Regions from separate parts of the Paenibacillus sp. FSL H8-0122 genome, predicted to be linked through region 3. Evidence: riboswitches for the same ligand, from Rfam matches in the RefSeq annotation. Region 3 holds a riboswitch; each other region holds the start of a gene.
The links. A riboswitch is a leader RNA that binds a small molecule or an ion and turns the genes downstream of it on or off. The one in region 3 is predicted to bind cyclic di-GMP.
Positions count from the first base shown of each region.

Region 1 (5,906 bases), 670 kb from region 3:
GCGCCTTTTTTCTATGCAAGCATCAACATCTACCATTCTTCTAACCTTTAGTTAAGTAAAGTGGGGAGCATAGGGTTGGATGCTAGGAGGCAAGGATCTTATATGGGAAACCGGACATTCCTGAGTGTTACCAGTGCCGATACAGATTTGATTGATTATGAGAATACAGCTTTCGAGACGAATAATTTTCTCGCTCCAGTATGGTTTTGTCTGGTCAGCCAAGACCAGTTCCAGCGCTATAGCAGGCAGCTTATGCAAGCCTGGAGCAAGATTCAACCCCATATGGACCAACCGGATGTGGAGGATTTGCCTGAGTGGGAGCATTTCTCCGAGGCCTTCCAATGGCAGATTCCATGGGCGGATGCTGCAGAGCAATTGCGCCTGAGCTTACCCGGCACGCTGGCCCATTTCCCAGCGCTTGCCACTCCTGTACATGAGTGGCTGGTAACCTTATCGACCCATGTACAGCGTTATTCTACTGCCGTTATTCATCTGGAGCTTTCGCAATATTTCTCATTCACGGGCGATCCCGCCCTGTATCTAAAAGACATTCAAGAATACGTTACCCTCTGGCAGTCGCCGCATCCCTCGCAGGAGAAGGTCTGGCAGGGAGCAGCCGATAACGTTTATATGTTGAATGGGGAGCATTTGCCATGGAGAGAACGTAGGGCAGCTCAACCGGAGCAAGCTCTTGATATTCAGCCAGCACAGTCCATTCCTCCAGCATCCGGGAAGCGCCAGTCCAAATGGCGGCAGGAGATCTACATCTGGTTGCTTGCGATTCTATCCGCAGCCCTCTTTTTTACCGTCTATGTTAAGACCTCCAGTGGTTGGTTGGCGGTGCTCTGCTTCTTCATCCCCTCTCTGTGTATCGTTTTGTGGAATATAATTATCGGTCGTAAACGAACCTCCCGTCATCAGCTCGAAGCGGCTAGGACCTTGAAGAGGAACAGTCGCCCTTCTGATGCTGTGCTCAGAATTGAGTATTTCGCTGGGCATTCCCCTATTGGGGTGGATGGCATGGAGACCGGTCCTTCGGAGGATAAAGCGGTACCGGATCTTATCCCCTGGCTGCAAATCCTGCAAGCGAAGGTGCTCTCATCTCATGAGGTTGAGCTCATCGTTTCTGCTAACCATTCACCAGTCTCTACCTTACAACTTCATTTGAAGCTGGATGAACAGCTGGATGCCAAGGATACCGTATCAGCGGTTAATGCGTTGGTGTTGGCTCATGTCAAAGCATTGGTATGATTACATTCACTAACCGGCTTGGTGGCATCTCCCTGGTCGTTAGTACACCAGGATTGGGACTGGAAGGCCAGGAAGATAGCCACCCATCTGTGTTCATTCTCGAAATGAATAAGGACTCCGCCGTCTTGCCATGTGCCATTTTCTCTGGCGTACCCGCCCGCATTGCCTTGGTTCATATGAATATTATGGACGCCCTGCCCAGGGGAGAAGCCGAAGTATTTATCGGATTTATCCTCTTCGGGTCCCCAAGGCTCGCCGAATACGTACAGGGTTGCATCCTGTTCCTGTGCCTCCTTGAGATAAGAGGTGATTTTATCATACAGATTGTTGTGGGGATCATTGTCTTCCTTGTCATCCTGGTTCGTATTAGGCAGAGCCACCATCTTACTGGGAATCACCAGGTTTCCCCTGATATAATCTAGGGCAAGGCTCCGGTTATGCCAGGTGATCTTCGTGAAGCCGGATTCAAGCGTGAGCCAACGGGCCGTTTCTTCCGCTTTGAAATCTTCGCCCACATAATAAAGCACCTGATTTGCAGTGTCCTCCGGTAAATGTTCCGCTTTAGCGCTTGATCTGATATTGATAGCCACCCTGTACTTTTTATGAATATCACCTTCAACCTCAACCAGTACCTGGATATGATTATTTTTGACACCTAGCTTATATATGATATTCTCATTGGATAATTTGCATTTTAATACCCCGTACCCTTGATCTAATCCGTTACCCATAGTCCGTCAGTCCCCCTTCTTAGCTATTATTCTTTCCCGTAGAAGGCCATAGTAATTCTGAGTAAAAAGGTGTTCATCAGAGGAGGCAAGCTACATTATGAAATGCCTGACCATACGCCAGCCGTGGGCCACGTTAATTGCGCTGGGAGAAAAACAAATCGAAACCCGGACCTGGCGGACCGCCCACCGGGGAGAGTTAGCCATCCATGCCGGGATGCAGGTGAATAAGGCGATCTGCCGGACGGAGCCGTATCAGTCGTTGCTGGCACGTTACGGCTACACTGCGGACAACCTGCCAACCGGCAAGATCATTGCAGTCAGCCGCATTGCGGATTGCTGTGAGGTGACGCCGGAGCTTGCGCAGCAAGGCTGGCCGGGCGGCAATGAATATGTATTCGGCAATTATGCCGAAGGAAGGTATGCCTGGAAGCTGGAGGAGGTTGTTCCGCTGGTACATCCCATCCCTGCTAAGGGACGTCTGGGTTTCTGGGAATATCCTGTGCTGGAAGAGGAATTGTGAATTTCTTGACGGCAATGTGAAGAAAAATTGCTCCAGATTGGCTGTCAGCTGGTATAATTGGGATATTCGGCGGGAAATCTTCCTATATATAAGGATAGTTGTGCTCTGAGGCGGTCTACCGCTGGAGAGGGGCAGAAATGCCGGGAAGGAGCGTATGCATAATAGATGGGAAGCCTTCTAATTGCATGGCTTTGTATGCTTTGTTTGTTTCTTGCGTTCAGGGATCAGGTAAGCCGGAGAATCCTGTACCCGGTAGCTGTGGTGGTGATATGCGGCACGCTCGGGTATTGGACGTTGTTAATGTAACCGCATCCGGGTGAACATTTCATGCAGAAGTCTGCCGCTTGCGGCAGGCTTCTTTGGTTAGCCCTGCTCCATCTTCTCCATACCCAGGTATCTGCGCATATGCAGAGTGGCCTGGGCTGCAATCACATCATCCAGCAGCAGCATCCGCTCGTGATAACCCCTGCAGACGAATTTGGCTTCAACACCCGCCTCCAGCCGCTGCTGCTCATAGACCTTCAGACCACGGGCGCGCATCCCGGCACGGACCTCCCGCAGATCAGCAGAAGCGGCATGGACGGCCGACTGGATTACCTCCAGATAAGGCGCAGGCGTGCGCAGCTCTGAGGCTATAGCAGAAGCATCCCGCTCGAAGGCGGATAGAATAAGCGGCAGCAAAATATAGGATTTGACCAGCAGGTTATCCTGGCTCTCTGCTCTTTGCATCCTTCTCAACCCCTCAAAGAGAACGTATATTCGCATTGTAACTCATCCTTCAAAAAATAATCAATGGGTTTTATAAATTAACTCAAATAATGTGATATATTTCACAAAAAAATAAGATGAATTATTTTATATTAAAATTGAAATATTAAAGATTAAAGATTGAAAAATAAATCAGCTCAAAGGAGAATGGCAATGAGTCATGAAGGAAGTCTCCGCCGTGGTTTGGTATTCGGGATCATTCTAAGTGTTCCGCTCTGGGTATCGATGATTGGCTGGGTTCAGCTGTTCGGGTCTGCCTAGGCGACATTTTATTCAAAATATATGAAGTCTATTAGCAGGTGTCGTCCCTATGGGCGGCACTTTTTTTCTGAGCTGAGCTGAGGGCTATAAAATAGGACAAATGAATCAAATTTAAATAATATAAATTGATATTATTATAGGGAAGAGAGACAAACGGCTACAGCCAATCTTCTGATTTCTCGACTTTTTTCGTCAATAAATAAAAAGAGACTCGCCCCTGAACCCTTATGGTACAAGGGATCAATGAGGAACCATCGAAAAATATAATTTCAAAAAATATACTGGGAATGGATTGACAATAGGATGGGGGAGCGGATAAACTGAAATTAGTACAAAAGTAACAAATGTCATAGACTCAACGATGAATTTACATAAGTTACTCCCAATTTCATACCGAAATCATGTACAAACGCAAACCGGATCGAAAGAACGGGACGCAAAGTCAGGAATCTACTGTCTCTAAAGTTGAGACTAGGGTCGTCCGGCCGCCGTGAAGCTAACCCTTCTTGGCGGTCTTTTTGTTGTTATAGTCGCGTGACAGATTCATAGAATAGTAACTAGGAGGTGTGGACTATTGAAAAAAGGAGTACGTAAAACAGCCGCCATCCTTATGGCAGGCTTATTGACCGTATCCAGTGCTTTTACGTGGGGCACGGATGTCAGAGCAGCTTCAGGGGTTCCTTATACGCCAACACCGGTTTTGGGGGTCGCAGGGAATTTTAATGCTTTTATTCTTGGGGATTTCACACAAGGCGGTGATCAGATTGAAGGCCGTCTGGCAGCGGCGGGGAACATTACCCTCACCGGAGGTTACGGAGTAGCCAGGGCATACAGGAGTGCTTCGCCTACGGATGTGCTGGTTGCGGGCAAGAATTTTGAACATTCGGGTAGCGGAGAAATTTACGGAAATGTGGTATACGGGGACAGCATTACAGTCAATGAGCCCCAGGTTAAAATTATAGGTACTAAGAGGAAAGAGAAGCCGATTGATTTTGCAGCCGAGCAGCAGGCTCTGATCTCCCGTTCCACAGAGTATGGGGCCTTGGCTGACACGAATGAGATCGGCAATAACAATTATGGACAGCTCAAGATAAGTGCACCGGATCGTTTCAATGTAGTTCATTTGGATGCCTCGACACTGGCGAAGACCAACTATATTGAATTCAACATTGCACAGAACGCTACGCTGATTATTAATATAAGCGGGCCTACAGTCAATGTGCCGAGCTTTTCAATGAATAACGGCAGAGCCAGTCAAGTATTGTTCAACTTTTACGAAGCTTCTGAGGTGAATATCGCTAATACCTCCTTCTATGGCAGCATTCTCGCACCCAGAGCGGATGTTCATTATGCCCGAGCAGAGCTGTACGGAACCCTGATTGCAAAATCTTTTAGCGGCGGGGTAGAGATGCACCTGGGATTGTACGAGGGAGAGGGGCCGCCGCCGAGTCCGACGCCGACCGCAACACCGACACCTAGTCCGACACCAACGGCAACGCCGACAGTGAAACCAACACCAACGGAAACGCCGACACCGACTGTGAAACCAACACCAACGGTAACGCCAACGCCGACAGTGAAACCAACACCAACGGTAACGCCGACACCAACTGTGAAGCCTACACCGACGGTAACACCAACACCTACAGTGAAACCTACACCGACGGTAACGCCAACGCCAACGGTAACACCAACGCCAACGGTAACGCCTACACCTACAGTGAAACCTACACCCACAGTAAAACCTAGCCCGACACCTGTGTGCACCCCAACTCCAAAGCCAACGCCGACCGTGAAGCCGACGACAACACCGACCGTGAAGCCAACGCCAACGCCGACGGTGAAGCCAACACCAACGCCGACCGTGAAGCCAACGCCGACGCCGACCGTGAAGCCAACACCAACGCCGACCGTAAAGCCGACGCCAACGCCAACTGTGAAGCCGACGCCAACGCCAACTGTGAAGCCGACACCAACGCCAACTGTGAAGCCAACACCAACGCCGACCGTGAAGCCAACACCGACGCCGACCGTGAAGCCAACACCGACGCCGACCGTGAAGCCGACACCAACACCGACCGTGAAGCCGACGCCAACACCGACCGTGAAGCCAACACCAACGCCGACAGCGGTACCGACACCAACGTCGACCGTGAAGCCAACACCGACGCCGACCGTGAAGCCAACACCGACGCCGACCGTGAAGCCGACACCAACGCCAACGGTAGAACCGACACCGACACCAACGGCAGTACCGACACCAACGCCAACGGCAGTACCGACACCAACGCCAACAGCAGTACCGACACCAACACCAACGGCAGTACCGACACCAACGCCAACGGCAGTACCGACACCAACGCCAACGGCAGTAC
Region 1 is NZ_JBBOTB010000001.1:6,133,505-6,139,410, reverse strand. Features, by position in the region: gene NSS64_RS26215 (hypothetical protein) at 103-1,251, shown strand; gene NSS64_RS26210 (YukJ family protein) at 1,230-1,982, opposite strand; gene NSS64_RS26205 (ASCH domain-containing protein) at 2,080-2,502, shown strand; gene NSS64_RS26200 (hypothetical protein) at 2,866-3,231, opposite strand; cyclic di-GMP riboswitch class I at 3,932-4,024, shown strand; gene NSS64_RS26195 (choice-of-anchor A family protein) at 4,106-5,906, shown strand, end outside.
Region 1: it holds a riboswitch for cyclic di-GMP, as region 3 does, so the genes downstream of both, NSS64_RS26195 (choice-of-anchor A family protein) here and NSS64_RS23600 (PA14 domain-containing protein) in region 3, are expected to answer to the same signal.

Region 2 (5,906 bases), 480 kb from region 3:
TAACACACACTTGGGGACCTTAGCTGATGGTCTGGGCTGTTTCCCTTTTGACAATGGATCTTAGCACTCACTGTCTGACTCCCGGCAAGAAGTAAATGGCATTCGGAGTTTGACTGAGCTTGGTAACCCTTGCGGGCCCCGCACCCAATCAGTGCTCTACCTCCACCACTCCATTCACCGAGGCTAGCCCTAAAGCTATTTCGGGGAGAACCAGCTATCTCCGAGTTCGATTGGAATTTCTCCGCTACCCCCACCTCATCCCCGCATTTTTCAACATGCGTGGGTTCGGGCCTCCAGTGCGTGTTACCGCACCTTCACCCTGGACAGGGGTAGATCACACGGTTTCGGGTCTACGTCCACATACTCAATCGCCCTATTCAGACTCGCTTTCGCTGCGGCTCCGGCTTCTCACCTTAACCTTGCATGTTAAACGTAACTCGCCGGTTCATTCTACAAAAGGCACGCCATCACCCCTAAAACGGGCTCTGACTTTTTGTAAGCACACGGTTTCAGGTTCTATTTCACTCCCCTTCCGGGGTGCTTTTCACCTTTCCCTCACGGTACTGTTTCACTATCGGTCGCCAGGTAGTATTTAGCCTTAGCAGATGGTCCTGCTGGATTCATACGGGGTTTCACGTGCCCCGCACTACTCGGGATCCGTCTCGGAGAGAACACAGTTTGGGCTACAGGGCTTTTACCTCTATCGCGGGCCTTTCCAGACCTCTTCGCCTACTCTATTCCTTTGTAACTCCATGTGAGACGTCCCACAACCCCAAGAGGCAAGCCCCTTGGTTTAGGCTGTTCCGCGTTCGCTCGCCGCTACTGACGGAATCACTATTGTTTTCTCTTCCTCAGGGTACTTAGATGTTTCAGTTCCCCTGGTCTGCCTCTGCGTATCCTATGTATTCAGATACGAGTAACTGCGAATTACCACAGCTGGGTTTCCCCATTCGGACACCCCCGGATCAAAGCTTGCTTACAGCTCCCCGAGGCAGTTTCGTTGTTCGCCACGTCCTTCGTCGGCTCCTGGCGCCTAGGCATCCTCCGTGTGCTCTTAGTAGCTTAACCTATGTGTTTTCCCTAAGGAAAATCACGGTAGCAACTAATAACTATTTCAACTTGCTTACACAAGTTTCAGCTAAAAGATGTTCTAAAACGCAAATTCGTTTCGGTATCCAGTTTTCAAGGATCAAGGTAAAGATGAGAGCTTAAACTCTCAAAACTGACCAACGAGTGAGTAACTAGCCGACCGGCTAGATTTAAGATTTGAATGTTTCCGTTGCAGGAAACGATTCTCCATAGAAAGGAGGTGATCCAGCCGCACCTTCCGATACGGCTACCTTGTTACGACTTCACCCCAATCATCTACCCCACCTTCGGCGGCTGGCTCCCTTGCGGGTTACCCCACCGACTTCGGGTGTTGTAAACTCTCGTGGTGTGACGGGCGGTGTGTACAAGACCCGGGAACGTATTCACCGCGGCATGCTGATCCGCGATTACTAGCAATTCCGACTTCATGCAGGCGAGTTGCAGCCTGCAATCCGAACTGAGACCGGCTTTGCTGGGATTGGCTCCACCTCGCGGCTTCGCTTCCCGTTGTACCGGCCATTGTAGTACGTGTGTAGCCCAGGTCATAAGGGGCATGATGATTTGACGTCATCCCCACCTTCCTCCGGTTTGTCACCGGCAGTCACTCTAGAGTGCCCAGCTCAACCTGCTGGCAACTAAAGTCAAGGGTTGCGCTCGTTGCGGGACTTAACCCAACATCTCACGACACGAGCTGACGACAACCATGCACCACCTGTCTCAACTTTCCCCGAAGGGCACCTGATGCATCTCTGCTTCGTTAGTTGGATGTCAAGACCTGGTAAGGTTCTTCGCGTTGCTTCGAATTAAACCACATACTCCACTGCTTGTGCGGGTCCCCGTCAATTCCTTTGAGTTTCAGTCTTGCGACCGTACTCCCCAGGCGGAGTGCTTACTGTGTTAACTTCGGCACCAAGGGTATCGAAACCCCTAACACCTAGCACTCATCGTTTACGGCGTGGACTACCAGGGTATCTAATCCTGTTTGCTCCCCACGCTTTCGCGCCTCAGCGTCAGTTACAGCCCAGAAAGTCGCCTTCGCCACTGGTGTTCCTCCACATATCTACGCATTTCACCGCTACACGTGGAATTCCACTTTCCTCTTCTGTACTCAAGTCACCCAGTTTCCAGTGCGACCTCAGGTTGAGCCCAAGGTTTAAACACCAGACTTAAATAACCGCCTGCGCGCGCTTTACGCCCAATAATTCCGGACAACGCTTGCCCCCTACGTATTACCGCGGCTGCTGGCACGTAGTTAGCCGGGGCTTTCTTCTCAGGTACCGTCACTCCGGTAGCAGTTACTCTACCGGACGTTCTTCCCTGGCAACAGAGCTTTACGATCCGAAAACCTTCATCACTCACGCGGCGTTGCTCCGTCAGGCTTGCGCCCATTGCGGAAGATTCCCTACTGCTGCCTCCCGTAGGAGTCTGGGCCGTGTCTCAGTCCCAGTGTGGCCGTTCACCCTCTCAGGTCGGCTACGCATCGTCGCCTTGGTGGGCCGTTACCCCACCAACTAGCTAATGCGCCGCAGGCCCATCCCCAAGCAGCAGATTGCTCCGCCTTTCATTCTCTCCTCAGGAGAAGAAAGAAATTATCCGGTATTAGCTACCGTTTCCGGTAGTTATCCCAGGCTTGAGGGCAGGTTGCCTACGTGTTACTCACCCGTCCGCCGCTAAGTCTGAAAGGAAGCAAGCTTCCTCTCAGACTCCGCTCGACTTGCATGTATTAGGCACGCCGCCAGCGTTCGTCCTGAGCCAGGATCAAACTCTCCAAATTGGTATTTAGAAAGAGCGATTGCTCATTTTGAAACATCTGACGAGAATTTACATTCTCTCATTTTGGATCTCACCGAAGTGATCTCCAGATACTCACTCGTTGTTCAGTTTTCAAAGATCAAGCTCGTTGTCAGCGGCGATGTTATCGTCACCAGCAACTCTTATAATATATCACGTTCATCTGAGCAATGCAAGCTTTATTTTTGAAATCACTTATTTAAGTAATCTCTCATTTCCTCTGCCGCTCCAACAACGCTTATTTATAATAACCTATCCATCTATTAAAAAGCAACCTTTATATAAATAAAAATAACCCGCTTAATGATTAAGCGGGTTAGTCTCAGATAATGCTATAGTTCACAGCTATTCTTAGTAGAATTTCGCTGCAGTATATTTGCTTGCTGATTTGACCAGTTCTGTTGTTGCTGTTTTCTTACCCAGACCTGCATCCACTGTAGTATCAATCGTCACCCATTTGCCGTTCAGGAACACTTCGTTCCAGGCATGGTATGAAGTTACATAGCTTGTATTCCCCATAACCAACTTGGTTGGAATCCCTTCACTGCGGAGCATAGTAGCGAACAAGGAAGCGTAATCGTAGCAGATCCCTTTGTTGGTAGCCAGTGTGTTGTCGTTGTTCGGAATATAATCCGTGCTTACACTGTTGGCCAGAGAGTAGTCATATTTCACGTTAGCTACGATGTAATTGTAGATAGCCTTAACTTTGTTTGCATCTGTGGTCAGACCCTTTGTAAGTTGTGCTGCCTTTTGAACGGATTTATCGGAAGAACTCCACTTCACATTCTGTACAGAGCTCAAATATACGGCATTCACATTGCTCATGGAGAGAGATACAGTCTCGGAAGATAGTACTTTATATTTGTTGCCGGTAGTATTCTCAAGAACGGAGACCTTGTAAGAGCCATTACCTTGTTGCAGCGGGAACGTCTCGGTCGGTTTGGAAGTGTATAAGTTGTAAGTATAGCTGTTATTGTCCTTGGTAATCATGAGCTTCATCTTCTTGTCCTTAGGAACATCGTACGAAACCCCGATAATCCCTTGATCAAGTTGTCCAACATTTAACCAGCTTGAATCTGCATTTGCTGCTTGAGCAGTGCCTGTCTGCACGGAAGTGACGATCACAAAAAGTGTAATCAGCATTAAATAAAACTTCTTCATGGATAAAACCCCTTTCGGTAGCTGGCTGCCATTCTTACGGGAAGGCCCTTTAGCTTTGCGTCCCTACCTTTCGATAGGTTTGCCGTTATCGTATAAGCTTTATCTGTCCAATCTACTACCACATAATGACAGATTCAGAATGAAAACAAACAAAAAAAGCCTCTTCATTCGGTAACTGGCTGCCATCCATGACGGGAAGGCCCTGTAGCTTTGCGTCCCTACCTTTCGATAGGTTTGCCGTTTATCGTGTATTAGCTTTCATAGTTATATCTTACCATATCTATATCTATTAGCAAGACCCAATTGCTAGATTTCACCACAAATATACTAAAATTTTATGTTTTTTCGACCTTTATCGCCTTGTCCTGATAGAATCAGGTCAGCTTCGCGTGAATGATAAGTCTGTGGGTAGGGTTGACTAGCGGATCACAGGTAATAAGGGTCAAAATCTTATCATCATCCTTTCCCTTCAGTACCGAAATATCGGTAGGCTCTACAATAGATACATCATATACAACATACTTGTATTCCTGTCCGCTTGTAATAACAGTAATGGTATCCCCTTTACCAACCTCATCCAATCTGTTGAACAGCCGCCCTGCCGTTCTTGACCGATGCGCAGCAATCGCTGCATTGCCTACCGCGCCAATCGGAGCTGTCTCCTTCATATGCGCCGCTGCATGCTTCATATTGGTCTTGGTGGCGCCCTCCAGTACAGGCAGCTTCAGATCGATTTTATCGATTTCAATAATAGCGGTGATCTTGCCTCCCACTTCAATCTCGGGCGCTGTAGTGGGCACCGGCTCTTCCGCACCAGACTCTTCCGCCAGCAGCTGGGTGACTTCCGCATAAGGCTTACTCAGATCCTGGCTGGCAGGAGCCGTAGCCGAAGGAACGATTTCACTATAGGCCTGTTCAGCCTCTTCCAGCAGCTTCTGCTGCTGACGGTCCTCGTACCATTCGCTTCCTTTGGGGTAGAGCATAATCAGGACCCCGGCAAGTATAATCAAATAGGATAACTTCCGCATGACAATCGCCTCCGCAATATAGAATAAGTGCTGCCTCCGCAGAATACGGGGAAGATATACGCTCTATCTCTTTAGAATACCCACTTCCGGCTTCCAAAGAAATTAATGATTACTGTAATAAAGGTAACCAGCACCTTGGCCATCAGCACCTGGACTCCCAGCCGGTCATTCAGCAGATGAATCAGCAGCACCGAAATGCCCAGCACCAGCAGATTCAGCACAATAAATCTCACCAGCTGCATCCGGTCAAAGCCGCTATTGCCTCCTCTGTCCCGGCCCTTGAAGGTCACCTTCTTATTCCAGACAAAGCTGTTGGCCGTCCCGGCGCTGTAGGAAATAATCTGTGCAGGGGTGTTGAGCATCCCCAGGGAATGCAGCAGGGTAAATACCGCAAAATCAATGAACGTGTTAAGCAAGCCCACCGCATTGAATTTCAGAAACTGGATCATGCCTGCGCTCCAGGCCTTATTTTGCATAGTCGCTTTCCTTCCGCGTGTCTTCGGTCTCGGCATCCGGATAGCCCCGTGTCTCGCTTACGATATAGAGCGGTCTGTCCTTCGATTCATCATAGATCCGTCCGATGTATTCCCCGATGACGCCCAGCAGCATCAGCACAATGCCGTTAAACAGCAGGTTAACCCCGACAATGGATGCCCAGCCCGGCACAGTCCAAGAGGTGAAGACTTTCTGGAATAAGACCAGAAACAGGTAGATGAAGCTGGAGAAGGACAGGAAGAATCCGATATACGAGGCGATTTTGAGCGGCTTGTGCGAGAAGGAGGTGATTCCGTCGAGCGCAAAGCGGATCATTTTCTTCAGCGGATATTTCGTCTCCCC
Region 2 is NZ_JBBOTB010000001.1:5,947,375-5,953,280, forward strand. Features, by position in the region: rRNA gene NSS64_RS25425 (23S ribosomal RNA) at 1-1,068, opposite strand, end outside; rRNA gene NSS64_RS25430 (16S ribosomal RNA) at 1,303-2,863, opposite strand; gene NSS64_RS25435 (transglutaminase-like domain-containing protein) at 3,232-4,041, opposite strand; cyclic di-GMP riboswitch class I at 4,055-4,135, opposite strand; cyclic di-GMP riboswitch class I at 4,209-4,290, opposite strand; gene NSS64_RS25440 (class D sortase) at 4,416-5,069, opposite strand; gene NSS64_RS25445 (GtrA family protein) at 5,141-5,545, opposite strand; gene NSS64_RS25450 (glycosyltransferase family 2 protein) at 5,535-5,906, opposite strand, start outside.
Region 2: it holds a riboswitch for cyclic di-GMP, as region 3 does, so the genes downstream of both, NSS64_RS25435 (transglutaminase-like domain-containing protein) here and NSS64_RS23600 (PA14 domain-containing protein) in region 3, are expected to answer to the same signal.

Region 3 (5,906 bases):
CGGTGTTGCTGTAGGAGAAGGAACGGGAGCCGCTGTCGGCGTAGGCACCGGTGTTGGCGTTGGTGTCGGTGCTGGCGTCAGTGTTGGTGTTGGTGCTGGTGTTGGCATTGGTGTCGTTACTGGTGCCGGCGTTGCTGTCTGTGCTGGCGCTACTGTCGCTGCTGGTAACGTTGTCGGTACTGCTGTTGCAGCCGGAGCAGGTATGGATGTGTTGCCTGCTCTGGAGAAAAGCGCACTTGCAGGTACGGTTCCCTTCACCTGGCTGGGGCTCTGCCACATCAGATGGACATTCGCATCGCCTGCATTCTCATAATACTCTACCTTAATATCGTACAGTTGCCCGGCAGTCAAGGCTATGCTTCCTGTGCGGGCAGTTCCGCTCTGCTTGACCCAGCTGTCAATGACTGCTGTGCCGTTCACCCATAAGCGGATACCGTCATCCGATGTAGTATAGAACTGATAGGTCTCGCTGTAAGCCGGCTTAATCTGGCCGGTCCAACGGATCGAGAAGTAGTCCACGCCGAGTGTGGTATTAGGAGTACTCTGACGCCAATTGAAGCTGATTACCTCATCGTTACGCACCATAACCGGTGTCCCCGAGAGCGTCATGTTCTTGAAGTATTCTCCAAGCAACCCGTTCTGGGCAGGCTTGCTCTCCGTATCACCGGAGGTTGGGACCGGCTTCGGAATCGGCGCAACGGTTGGTGCCGGTGTTACGGTTGGCGTTGCTGTCGGTGTTGGCGTTGGCGTCGGTGTTACTATAGGCGTTGGTGTTGCTGTAGGCGCTGGTGTTGCTGTAGGCGTCGGTGTTGCGGTTGGCTTAGGGGCCGCCACTGGAGCAGTCCAGGCCTTATATTGGTCACGGGTCAGTGTGTAGCTGTCATTCATGAAATTCTTGATCGTAGCCGTGCTGTTATTCTCATAGAGCATCTTGCCCCAGTTCATCATGAACACGTAATTCTGCTGGGTCAGCTTCAGCTTCGAGATATTCGGCATTTCACCGTTCTCGCCGATGCCGATCGGTTTGCCGCCAGCCAGGCTGGTCAGATCATCATGATATTTATTCGAGTAGTCGTTATTATATATATCCGCTGCCAGCACATCCACTCTGTCCGCACCCGGATAAGTCCGTGCATAGGGATCAGAGTTGGCATTCGGCGCATTCGGGTTCCATACCCAAATCAGATTATTTAATTGATGAACGTTTACGAAACGGTCATACATAATATTCCACAGAGCTGAGAAATTATCTTTCTTCCCCCACCAGAACCAGCCGCCGTTCATTTCATGGTACGGTCTCCACAGGATGGGAACCTTGGCATCCCGCAGGCTTTTAAGCGAGACGGCTACTTTATCCAGATCGGTGATCAGCGCGTTATACTCCGTGGTGCCGGGGGTTACGTATTTGTTGAACTGTGCCTGGCTGATTGACTTTTGCACATTGGACCATTCGTACTTGGTACCCGGCAGATTCTGGTGGAAGGTCATGGCGACAATGCCGCCCGCTCTGGACCAGTTCGTCGCACTCCAGACAATATTTTTGCGTTGTGCAGCTACTCCGCTCTCACTCTGTCCACCGATTGCTCCAAGCTCATAACCATGCAGTGCGGCGTATTGTCCGCTTGTTCCCTTCAACTTGTTGCTCAGCTCATCCGGACTCTCGAAATAGTCATGCTGCCCTGTAATAATTCCATTTCCCGAGATATCATACAGATTGTTCAGCAGCTTGACCGCCTCGGCTGAGGCATTAGGGTTCACGGGCGCTCCTGTAGAGGAAGCAGCCTTGACAGTGGACGGGGCGATTCCCAGTCCCACGGGTACAGCAGACAATACCACGGCCAGCGACAGCACAGCGCAGAGCAAACGAGACTTACGGTAAGTTTTCACAATATTCTCTTCCTTTCGGTAGCCAGGCTGCCACTCTTGCGAAGGCCCTATAGCTTTGCGTCCCTATCTTTCGATTAGGTTTGCCATTGTCGTTTTGGAAGGATCAATCCCTCTTACCGTAAGTATCGTCGATATGCAAATTTAATGTAGAGTAAAAACAAAATTTGTCTAAAAAATAGTTCTCAATACCTGATTTAAAATTGTAACAATTGGTTAAATAGATAAGTTAGACCTAAGAAATGAACTGATGTAGAGCGATATCCTCCCAGTCCAGAGTAATACGGATATTGTCTTCCTCTACCAGCTCAGACCCCGTCTGCACCTCAATGAACTCCACATCGGTAAGAGCAAGAATGGCATGCTTGGTCCCTTCCGGTATCCGTACCACATCTCCCGCCTTCACCGTATGCATCTTCTCATTGATGACAATGCTGGCTTCCCCGCTGACGAAGGTCCAGATTTCACTGCGTTTGTGATGCAGCTGATAGCTGATATTTTTGCCCTCATTGATGAAAATCCGCTTGGTCAGCACCTCGTTGCCTTCATCATATTTCACATAATCGATCACCTTGTAGTGTCCCCAGCGGCGTTCCTCGTACATCGGTCTTTGTTCAAAAGTCTTCAGCACTTCCTTGATCCGCGGACTCTCGGCCTTGTGTGTCACCAGAATGCCGTCCGGGCTGGCGGCGATAATCAGATCCTTCGCCCCGATGACCGTAATTGGAATATCCAGCTCGTTAATGAGGCAGGTGCCTTCGGAGTCAGCGGTGATGAAGCCTTTGCCGACATGGTTGCTGGTCATTTCCTCGGTCAGGGTGTTCCAGGTACCCAGGTCCTTCCAGAATCCGGCGTACGGCTGCACGACGATGTTCTCTTCTTTCTCTACCACTTCGTAATCGAAGCTGATGGAGGACAGCAGCTTATACTGCTTCTGCAGCTCCTCGTAATTCAGCGGCAGCCCTTTGCGCTGCAGGATATCCAGCAGGTAGCCCAGACGGAAGGCGAATACTCCGCAGTTCCAGAGCGCTCCCCGGCTGATTAGCTCCTCGGCCTGCACACGGTCAGGCTTCTCCTGGAAGTGGCTCACTTGCAGGTAACCATTCGCTCCCGCATCTGCGCCCGTTGGAATGATGTAGCCGTATTTCTCCGAAGCATGCTCGGGAACTACGCCCATCAGCGCCAGGTTCGCCCCGCTCACCAGCATGGTGTTCTCCAGTTGCAGCACCGTTTCGAAAAAGGAGGATTCCACGTATGGGTCCACCGGCAGAATCGCCACGGTCTCGCTTGGGGACACCCCCGCGATGGAATACAGGTAGGCCGCCGTCAGCGCAATAGCCGGGAAGGTATCCCGCCGCTCCGGCTCCACGATGATCGGCACCCCGCTGCCGAGCTGGCTCTGGATCATCTCCACCTGGCTGCGTCCGGTCGCCAGATAAGAGGACCCGGCCATGCCGTTCTCCTCCAGCTGTCTCCATACCCGTTGTACCATTGATTCCGGTTCACCTGCCGGACTTGCCAGTACCTTCAGAAATTGCTTGGAGCGTGAATCATTGGACAACGGCCAGAGCCGCTTGCCGGAGCCGCCTGATAGAAGTACTAGTTTCATAGTGAACCCTCCATATCGTATTGTTATTGGGTATTTCTTGTTGCTGGAATTGTAATTTAAAATCCCGCCTGTTATGAGGGTCGCTGCAAGGAATTTTGGGCTTACGGCCGCTGTTGTATTTGGATTTTTTGATTAAAACCGCTTCTCGCGGTAGAAATCCAAATACAAAGGCGGACGCTAACGCTCCTACAGCTCCAAAATTCCCCTCCGCTCCATTTCATAACAGGCTTGTGATTTTATATCCGCTTCGCCCGCAGGCGAAGCTCCCGGCTAAAGATCCGATCTTGCCGCTTGTTGTAGCGGCAAGGGGGCCGGGGCTGCCGCGCTATACTTGCAGCAGCAGCAGTTGAAATCCTGGTTGCCGGCAGCCTGCCTTCACGACAGTGAATCCCTGGTTGCCGCCTAGCTGTTCCAGCGGAGAAAGATTCAAAAGCTCAAAGACTCTTAAGTCCCGCTTGTTCCAAGGCGTCGCCGCTGAGTTAGCGGCTGGAATGAACAAGAGTATAGGACAACAAAATCCAAGATAATAGAATTCAAGACATTGGAATTCAAGACCAAGATTCAAGACCGGAATCCAAGACTCTTGTGCCAAGGGCTTGCGCACAAGTTCGCGGCGGCAAAGCTAGTTAGTTAAGTACTAGGCACTAGTGCTGCTCAGTTGCTCCATTTGGCTCGTATCCGGGAAATCAGGGGTACTTATGCTCTTCATTTGCTCGTTCAGCTAACATTCCCGGGATTCAGGTGCACTTGTGCTCTTCATTTGCTCGTTCAGCCATCTTTCCCGGGATTCAGGTGCACTTGTGCTCTTCATTTACTCATTTAGCCATCTTTCCCGGGATTCAGGTGCATTTGTGCTCTTCATTTGCTCGTTCAGCTAACATTCCCGGGATTCAGGTGCACTTGTGCTCTTCATTTCCGCTTCCAGCCCACTTTCAGCGCATTTAATGGGATTTATCCCTCTCATTCCGCCGTTCAGCCCACTTTCAGCGCATTCAATGGGATTTATCCCTCTCATTTCGCCGTCCAGCCCGCTTTCGGCGCATTCAAGGGGATTTATCCCTCTCATTCCGCCGTCCAGCCCGCTTTCGGCGCATTTAATGGGATTTATCCCTCTCATTCGCCGTGCGGACCACTGCCGGCGCACTCCGCCAGAGAGATTAGACCGCGCCAGCCACGCTGGCGGAGAATCCGCTAAGCCCGCCCATCTGCGGGCGGCCGACGGAGATGTACTCGAGGCCGGTGCCCTCGATTTGCTCTTTGGTGTAGACATTGCGGCCGTCGATCAGCACCTGGCGGCGCATGGTTCCGGCAAGCTGGTGCAGGTTGATCTCCTTGAACTGGCTCCAGTCGGTCAGCAGGCAGACAGCATCGCTGCCTTCGGCTGCCTCTTCGGCCAGTCCGCACCAGCGGAGTTGCGGGTGATCGTACTCGCGCCGGAAATTCTCGGCAGCGATGGGATCGTACAGCTTCACGATGGCGCCCTCGGCGACCAGCGCCTCGACGATCTCACGGGCCGGGGCTTCGCGGACATCATCGGTATTGGGCTTGAAGGCAAGCCCCCAGATGCCAATGACCGCGCCGCGAAGGCTGCCGAGCGATTCATGGAGCTTGGAGATAATCATGAAGCGCTGGCCTTTATTGACTTCAACGACGGATTTGAGCAACTTGAACTCATAATCCACATTCCCGGCAATCTGGATCAGCGCATTGGTATCCTTCGGGAAGCAGGAGCCGCCATAGCCGATACCTGCCTGCAGGAAGGTCGCACCGATTCTCTGGTCCATCCCCATGCCGCCTGCGACTTCGGTGACATCCGCTCCTACCTTTTCGCAAATGTTGGCAATCTCATTAATGAACGAGATCTTCGTCGCCAGAAAAGCATTCGAAGCATATTTGATCATCTCTGCGCTGCGGATATCCGTGACGAATACATTCTCTGTGAAGCCCTTATGCAGCTCACGCATGGTCGGCTCAAGCGCCTGATTATCCAGTCCGATTACGATCCGGTCGGGATGAAGCGTGTCGCGGATGGCAGAGCCTTCACGGAGGAATTCAGGCGCAGAGACGATATCGAAGGGATGATTCGTGAGGGAGGAGATCAGCTGGCGGATGCGCTCATTGGTTCCAACAGGGACGGTCGACTTGGTCATAATGATCTTATAGCCCTCCATCGCCTGCGCAATCTCGGCAGCCGCTCCTTCGATATATCTCAGGTCGGCTTCGCCGCCCGGCAGAGAAGGTGTACCCACGGCAAGAATGACGATATCGGAGCGGCGGACCGACTCCTGAAGATCGGACGAGAAGCTCAGCCGCCCCTCGCGCAGATTCATTTCGATCAGGGCTTCAATGCCCGGCTCATAGATAGGGGATTCCATCCGGTTCAGCTTTTCGATCTTCTGTTCATCCTTATCCA
Region 3 is NZ_JBBOTB010000001.1:5,462,425-5,468,330, forward strand. Features, by position in the region: gene NSS64_RS23600 (PA14 domain-containing protein) at 1-1,887, opposite strand, end outside; cyclic di-GMP riboswitch class I at 1,902-1,982, opposite strand; gene NSS64_RS23605 (sugar phosphate nucleotidyltransferase) at 2,120-3,493, opposite strand; gene NSS64_RS23610 (UDP-glucose dehydrogenase family protein) at 4,651-5,906, opposite strand, start outside.